Regions from separate parts of the Allobosea sp. 05L423 genome, predicted to be linked through region 2. Evidence: predicted binding sites of a transcription regulator. Region 2 holds the regulator's gene; the other holds the start of a gene.
The links. Region 2 encodes LexA, which represses DNA repair genes until DNA is damaged. Its sites were predicted from a motif close to TGTTCNNNNTGTGTTCNG; they were not measured.
Positions count from the first base shown of each region.

Region 1: AC1DNE_RS01930 (ATP-dependent helicase) is a predicted target of LexA. The motif match lies at 2,248-2,265, and genes of this name have one in related genera.

Region 1 is NZ_JBFTOA010000001.1:392,981-396,770, forward strand. It holds gene AC1DNE_RS01930 (ATP-dependent helicase) at 1-2,233, opposite strand, end outside; gene AC1DNE_RS01935 (acyl-CoA dehydrogenase family protein) at 2,477-3,790, shown strand, end outside.
Region 2 is NZ_JBFTOA010000002.1:624,237-628,026, reverse strand. It holds gene gltX (glutamate--tRNA ligase) at 1-69, opposite strand, end outside; gene AC1DNE_RS07025 (ComEC/Rec2 family competence protein) at 223-2,484, shown strand; gene lexA (transcriptional repressor LexA) at 2,478-3,188, opposite strand; gene AC1DNE_RS07015 (molybdopterin molybdotransferase MoeA) at 3,373-3,790, opposite strand, start outside.

The DNA.
Region 1 (3,790 bases), on a different contig from region 2:
CGCCATAGGCGGATTCGCCGGTGGATTTGGCCGTCAACTCGCCCTCGATCAGCAGCGGGCCGCGCTGGCGCGAGCTTGAACCGAAACCGCGGCCGCTTTCGGAGAAGCCGCTTCCGCCGCCGCCGTTCTTGGCGCGATTCTCCTGCGCGCGCTGCCAGCCCGGCGTGTTGTAGCTGGAGCCGAAGCTCTCCATCCGATCGAAGCGCGAGGCGCCGTAGCCGCCCTGCGAATAGCTGGTGGGGGCCTGCTCGACCTCGACATGCTCCTCCGGCAATTCGTCGATGAAGCGGGAGGGGAGGCTGGTCTGCCAGAGGCCGTGGATGCGGCGGTTCGAGGCGAAATAGAGCTTCAGCTTCTTGCGGGCGCGCGTGAGGCCGACATGGGCGAGGCGGCGCTCTTCTTCCAGGCCGGCGCGGCCGCTCTCGTCGAGCGCGCGCTGGTTGGGGAACAGGCCCTCCTCCCAGCCGGGCAGGAAGACCGTGTCGAACTCCAGCCCCTTGGCGGCATGCAGCGTCATGATCGAAACGCGGGCTTCCGCCTCGCCGTCGGCGACATCCATCACGAGCGAGACGTGCTCGAGGAAGGCCGGCAGATCCGGGAATTCGTCGAGCGAGCGCACGAGTTCCTTGAGGTTTTCGAGGCGCCCGGCGGCATCGGCCGAGCGATCCTTCTTCCACATCTCGGTATAGCCGGATTCCTCCAGCACCAGCTCGGCGAGCTCACCCTGCGGCATGTGCTCGGCGCGGGCCGACCAGCGGCCGAAGGCCTCGACCAGTTCGCGCAGCGCCGTGCGGGCCTTGGGCTTGAGCTCGTCGCTCTCGACCGCGGCGCGGGCCGACTGCATCAGCGAGAAGCCGGTGGCGCGGGCATGGTTGTGCAGGAGCTGGACCGTCGCGTCGCCGAGGCCGCGCTTGGGCACGTTGACGATGCGCTCGAAGGCAAGATCGTCGGTCGGCGAGACCACGCAGCGCAAATAGGCGAGCGCGTCGCGGATCTCGGCGCGCTCGTAGAAGCGCGGGCCGCCGATGACGCGATAGGGCACGCCGGCCTGGACGAAGCGCTCCTCGATTTCGCGCATTTGGGCGGAGATGCGGACGAGCACCGCGACCTGGCCGAGATCCTGGCCCTTGGACTGCATCGCCTCGATCTCGTCGGAGACGAGGCGGGCTTCCTCCTGGCTGTCCCAGGCGCCGGTGATGGTGACCTTCTCGCCGAGCGCATCCTCGGTGCGCAACGTCTTGCCGAGACGGCCTTCATTGCGGGCGATCAGCTTGGAGGCGGTGGCGAGGATATGGCCGGTCGAGCGGTAGTTGCGTTCCAGCCGGATCACGGTCGCGCCTGGAAAATCGTGCTCGAACCGAAGGATGTTGTCGACCTCGGCGCCGCGCCAGCCATAGATCGACTGGTCGTCGTCGCCGACGCAGCAGATGTTGCGGCGGCCCTGCGCGAGCAGGCGCAGCCAGAGATACTGCGCCGTATTGGTGTCCTGGTACTCGTCGACGAGGATGTAGCGGAAGCGGTCGTGATAGGTCTGGAGCACGTCCGGATAGTCGCGGAACAGCGTCAGGCAATGCAGCAGGAGATCGCCGAAATCGACAGCGTTCAGCGCCTTCAGGCGCTCCTGATAGGCGGCGTAAAGCTTGCCGCCCTTGCCGTTGGCGAAGACGGCTGCCTCGCCCGGCGCGACGTCCTTCGGCGCAAGGCCGCGGTTCTTCCAGCTATCGATGAAGCCCGCCAGCATGCGGCCGGGCCAGCGCTTCTCGTCGATGTTCTCGGCCTGGATCACCTGCTTCATCAGGCGGATCTGGTCGTCGGTGTCGAGGATGGTGAAGTCGCTGCGCAGGTCGAGCAGTTCGGCGTGGCGGCGCAGGAGCTTGGCCGAGATCGAGTGGAAGGTGCCAAGCCAGGGCATGCCCTCGGCGACAGGGCCGACGAGATGGGCGACGCGCTCCTTCATCTCGCGCGCCGCCTTGTTTGTGAAGGTGACGGCGAGGATCTGCGAGGGATAGGCGCGGCTGGTCGAGATCAGGTGGCCGATGCGTGTGGTGAGCACGCGGGTCTTGCCGGTGCCGGCGCCGGCCAGCACGAGCACCGGTCCCTCCGTCGCCTCGACCGCCTGGCGCTGTTCCGGGTTCAGACCCGCGAGATAGCCGGCCGCCGGCTGCGCGGCAGCGCGCGCGGCCAGCCCGCCGGGGCGGGGCAGGGGAGCGGAAAAGGCGTCGGTATCGGACAAGGGTCTAAGCTGCTCGTGCGTGATTCGTTCTCCGGCGAATATAGGGCGTCAGTGTCGGGATTGCGCCCCCCACCGACAAGGCGTTGAAAATATCGAGCCCTCATCCTGAGGAGCCCCGCAGGGCCGTCTCGAAGGATGCTTCAATAGCCTCCTTGAGGTTCTCCCGCGATCTGGATCATCCTTCGAGACGCAGCCTGCGGCTGCTCCTCAGGATGAGGGCTCGCGTGTGGAGAGGAGGCGCCCATGACTGATGTCGTGTCGCGATCCGGCGGCTGGGAGGTCATCAATCAGGTGCCTGTGCTGGCCGACTACGATGCCTTCTTGGCCGATCCGGTGCTGCCCGGCATCGTCGCGGCCTTCGGGGCCGACTGGGCGCGCGAGCGGCTGCAGGAGGCGGGGCGCACGGTCGGCTCGGCCCGCGTGCAGGAACTGGCCTATCTCGCCAACCGTCACACGCCGGAGCTTCGGGCCTTCGACCGTTTTGGCAATCGCATCGACGAGATCGCCTTCCATCCGGCCTGGCATGAGCTGATGGGGTTCGCCATCGGGCAGGAGACGCATGCGCTGGCCTGGAACCGTCCGGGGCCCGGCGCGCAGGTGGCCCGCGCCGCGCTGCAATATCTCTGGTACGGCGGGGAGAGCGGGATCTGCTGCCCGATCAGCATGACCTATGCTGCCGTGCCGGTGCTGAAACAGGACGCGTTGATTTGGGAGCAGTGGGGTTCCCTCGTCACCTCCAATCGCTATGACGCTCGACAAGGACCGGCGCATCTCAAGACCGGCGCGACCGTCGGCACGGCGATGACGGAGACGCAGGGCGGCTCGGATCTGCGCCAGACACAGACCGTTGCCGAGGAAAATCGCGACGGCACGTTTTCGCTGCACGGCCGGAAATGGTTCTTCTCGGTGCCGCATTCCGACGTCTTCCTGACGCTGGCGCGCACGCCGGAGGGCATCTCCTGCTTCGTCGTGCCGGGCTGGCTGCCGGATGGGTCGCGCAACGGCGTCGCGATCCAGCGGCTCAAGGACAAGGTCGGCAATCGCTCGAATGCCTCATCGGAGGTCGAGTTCCGCGGCGCCATCGGTCGTCTGATCGGCGAGCCGGGGCGGGGCATCCGCACGGGTCTCTCGATGAACCACAATTCGCGGCTGGACATCGCCGCAGCCTCCTCCGGGCTGATGCGGATGGCGGTTTCGCTCGCGGCGCATCACGCGCAGCACCGGCGCGCCTTCCAGAAGGCGCTGATTGACCAGCCGATCATGCAGAACGTTCTCGCCGACCTCGCCATAGAGGCAGAGGCCGCTGCCTGGCTGGCTTTCCGGCTCTTCGCGGCGCTCGACCGGCAGGAGGAGTCGGCCGGCGAGCGGCTGCTGGCGCGGGTGGGGGCGCCGATCGCGAAATACTGGATCACGCGGCGGGCGCCGGCCGTCGTCACCGAGGCGCTGGAATGCCATGGCGGCAATGGTTTCATCGAGGAGAACCCGATGGCACGGCTCTACAGGGAGGCGCCGCTCAACGCGATCTGGGAGGGCTCGGGCAATGTCATCTGTCTCGAT
Region 2 (3,790 bases):
GCGAGCTCCGCCGATATGCAGGAATCCGGTGGGCGAGGGCGCAAAGCGCGTGACGACGGCATTGCTCATGGAAGGCAACTCCGACCGGGCGGCGGGAGCCGCCCGGGGCAAGACAGGGAAATGGCGCAGGTCATGACATGACAACCGGCGCGCGCCCTGTAACATGGCTTGGCCGGAAAGGTTAAGCGGTCAAATCGCAGCGCCGGCGAGGAGGGGCGGAGAATGCAGCCGGGGCCGCCGGGGCAGGACAAGCCGCGCGGCGCGCGAGCCGAGGCCTTGCCTCTGCGCCTGCTGCCAAGCTGGCTGACCTCCGTTCGCTTCGAAGTCTGGCTGCAAGACTGGCAGGCCCGGTTCGGTCAGGCGCTCGAACTCGAGGCCGAGCGCCGCCGTCCGTTCCTGTGGCTGCCCGTGGCGATGGGCGCCGGCATCCTGTTCTATTTCGCGGCCGACCGTGAGCCGGTTTTATGGGCGCCTCTGGCTGGCTTCGCGCTCAGTGCGATCTTCGCGTTCGTGCTGCGAACCCGTCGGCTAGCCTCGATGGCCTCCCTGGCGGTGGCCGCCGCCTTCGCGGGTTTTGCCGCCGGTGCCTGGCGTACGGCGGATGTCGCGGCGCCGATGCTGGAGCGTCAACGAATCGGCAAGGTGACGGGTTTCGTCGAGAGCGTCGAGGCACGCGACAGCGGCGCCCGTATCGTCCTGCTGGTAACGGAATTCGCCGGGATGCCGGCAGCCGAGCGCCCAAGGCGCGTGCGCGTCAATATCCGCGCCGCTTCCGTGGCGCCGGGCGATCATGTCGTCGCGACGGCGCGGCTGCTGCCTCCGCCCGGGCCGGCCCGGGCCGGCGGCTATGATTTCGGTCGCGATGCCTTCTTCCGGGGCATTGGCGCAGTCGGCAGCATCGCGGGCAAGATTGCCCTGGCGCCACCGCCGCATCCGATGCCGACGCGTCTTGCCGTCGATGTCGCCATCGACAGGGCGCGCAATGCCTTGACCCAACGCATCGCGGAAGGCGGTGGCGGACAGGGCGGGGCAGTCGCCGCCGCCCTCGTTACGGGAAAGCGCGGGCTGATCACCGAGGCGACGAACAACGACCTGCGCGCCGCCGGCATCTACCACATCGTTTCGATCTCCGGCCTGCACATGGTCCTCGCCGCCGGGACGATCTTCTGGCTGGTGCGCGCCCTGCTGGCGCTCTCCCAGACCGCCGCGCTGCGCTGGCCGATCAAGAAGATCGCAGCGGCCGCAGCGATGTTCGGCGCGACCGCCTACTGCATCTTCTCGGGCAGCGATGTCGCGACCGAGCGCTCGCTGATCATGACGCTGGTGATGCTCGGCGCGATCCTTGTCGATCGTGCGGCGCTGAGCATGCGCAATCTCGCGCTTGCGGCCATGATCGTGCTCCTGCGCGAGCCGGAGGCCTTGCTCGGGCCGAGCTTCCAGATGTCCTTCGGAGCCGTCGCGGCATTGATCGCCTTTGCCGAACGCTGGGAGAGCCGAAAGCGCTCCCAGCCGCCGCCGACCTTGCCGTGGCCGCTTGGGCCGGTCTGGGCCGCGGCACTCGGCATCGTCGTCACCACGTTGCTGGCAACGGCCGCGACAGCGCCCTTCGGCGCCTATCATTTTCAGACCTTCAATCCCTTCGGCCTGCTCGGCAATGCGATGGCGCTGCCCTTCGTCTCGCTCTTCGTCATGCCGGCGGCCGTCTTCGGCGTGCTGGCTTACCCCTTCGGACTGGACTGGCCCGCCTGGGCGCTGATGGGGCTGGCTTCCGATGTCGTGCTCAAGGTGGCGCACTGGGTCGCAAGCATCGACCATTCCACGGTGATGATCGCAGCCTTCGGGCCGGCGGTGCTGACCTGCTTCGTGCTGGCGCTGCTGTGGCTGACGCTCTGGACCACGCCCTGGCGCTGGCTGGCGGCGCTGCCGCTCCTGCTCGGCGTGGCCATCGCCGGCAAGCCGGAGCGGCCGGAAATCCTGATCGAACGCGACGGTTCGGGGCTGGCGGTGCGGGGCCCGGATGGCCGCCTCGCGATTGCGGGCAAGCCGAGCCGTTTCGTGCTGCAGCAATGGCTCGCTGCTGATGGCGATCGCCGTTCGCCGGACGATCCGACGCTGCGGGCCGGCATTAGCTGCGATGCGCTCGGCTGCGTCGCACGGACGCCGGATCAGCGCACCGTCTCCTACACGCGCGACAGGTTGGGGCTTATCGAGGACTGCATGCGAGCTGACCTCGTCGTCACGGCCATCCCCTGGAGCGGAACCTGCAAGGCACGGCTGATCGAGCGAATGGCGTTATCGCGCGACGGCGCGACTTCGCTCTATCGAACAGGATCGGGGTGGAGCAGCCATGTCTCGGAGCAGAACGCTGCCGACCGCCCTTGGAGCCGCCGCCGTGAACAGCGCCCTGCGCAAGCCTCGACAGCGCCTCCGAGTGTGACACCGGCTTCCGCCGACGGCGAAGCCGAGGTCGAGCGCCTTCAGTAGCGCCGCATCAGATTGACGAGGCGGCCCTGGATCTTGACCCGGTCCGGCCCGAGCACGCGCGTCTCATAGGCGGGGTTGGCGGCTTCGAGCGCGATCGAGGAGCCGCGCTTGCGCAGTCGCTTGAGCGTCGCTTCCTCGTCATCGATCAGCGCCACGACGATGTCGCCGGTATTGGCCGAATCCTGCTTGCGGATGATGACGGTGTCGCCGTCGAGGATGCCGGCTTCGACCATCGAGTCACCACGCACTTCCAGCGCGTAATGCTCGCCGGAGCCGAGCATGTCGGGCGGCAGCGAGACGGTGTGGCTACGGTTCTGGATCGCCGAGATCGGCGTGCCGGCGGCGATGCGGCCCATGACCGGGATCGCGATGGAGGAGCGGCTGTCCTCATCGGCCGCAGGGCGTGGCTTGGTGAGATTCGGCTGCGAGCCGAGGCCGCCCTGGACGACCGCAGGGTTGAAACGCTGCCGCTGCTGCGGGGCGCCGAGCCCGTCGGGCATCTTGATGATCTCGAGCGCACGCGCCCGGTTGGGCAGGCGACGGATGAATCCGCGCTCCTCCAGCGCCATGATCAGCCGGTGAATGCCCGACTTGGAGCGCAGATCGAGCGCATCCTTCATCTCGTCGAAGGAGGGCGGCACCCCGCTCTCACGCAAGCGTTCCTGGATGAAGCGCAGGAGTTCGTGTTGCTTGCGTGTCAGCATGATCCCCGCCGGCCTTCTCGAAGGCTAGATTCGAAACAAAGCAGGAACACCATACGCGTTCCACTTGTGTTCCGCAAGCGGGCTCCGGCATCGAAGCGAACAGTGGAATCCACTTTTCGGGCAGATCCGATGCGATAACCCTATACAGATCGCTACGATCGCGTCCGACAGGATGAGCGGTGATCTAGCGCAGCGGCAGGATGCGGCAGATGTCGCCTTTTTTTGCCGGCGCGGCATGGGCAGGCCGGATCGTCAATGCCTGCGCCCGTGCCAGCGTGCCGAGCATCGAGGAATCCTGCCGGTCGAAGGGCGTCGCCACCCAGCCATCCGGCCTCAGTGCGAGCTCCGAGCGCAGATAGTCCTCGCGCTCGTCATTGGCCGGCATGTCACGGCCGAGGCGGGCGGGGATGCTGCGGTCGCGGTCGGCCTCCCCAATGCCGAGCAGAGCCTCGATCAGCGGCAGGACGAAGAGATGGCCGCAGACGATCGAGGAGACCGGGTTTCCGGGCAAGCCGACCACGACCATGCGGCCGAGTCGGCCGGTCATCATCGGTTTGCCCGGCCGCATCGCGATCTTCCAGAAGCCGAGCGACATGCCGGCC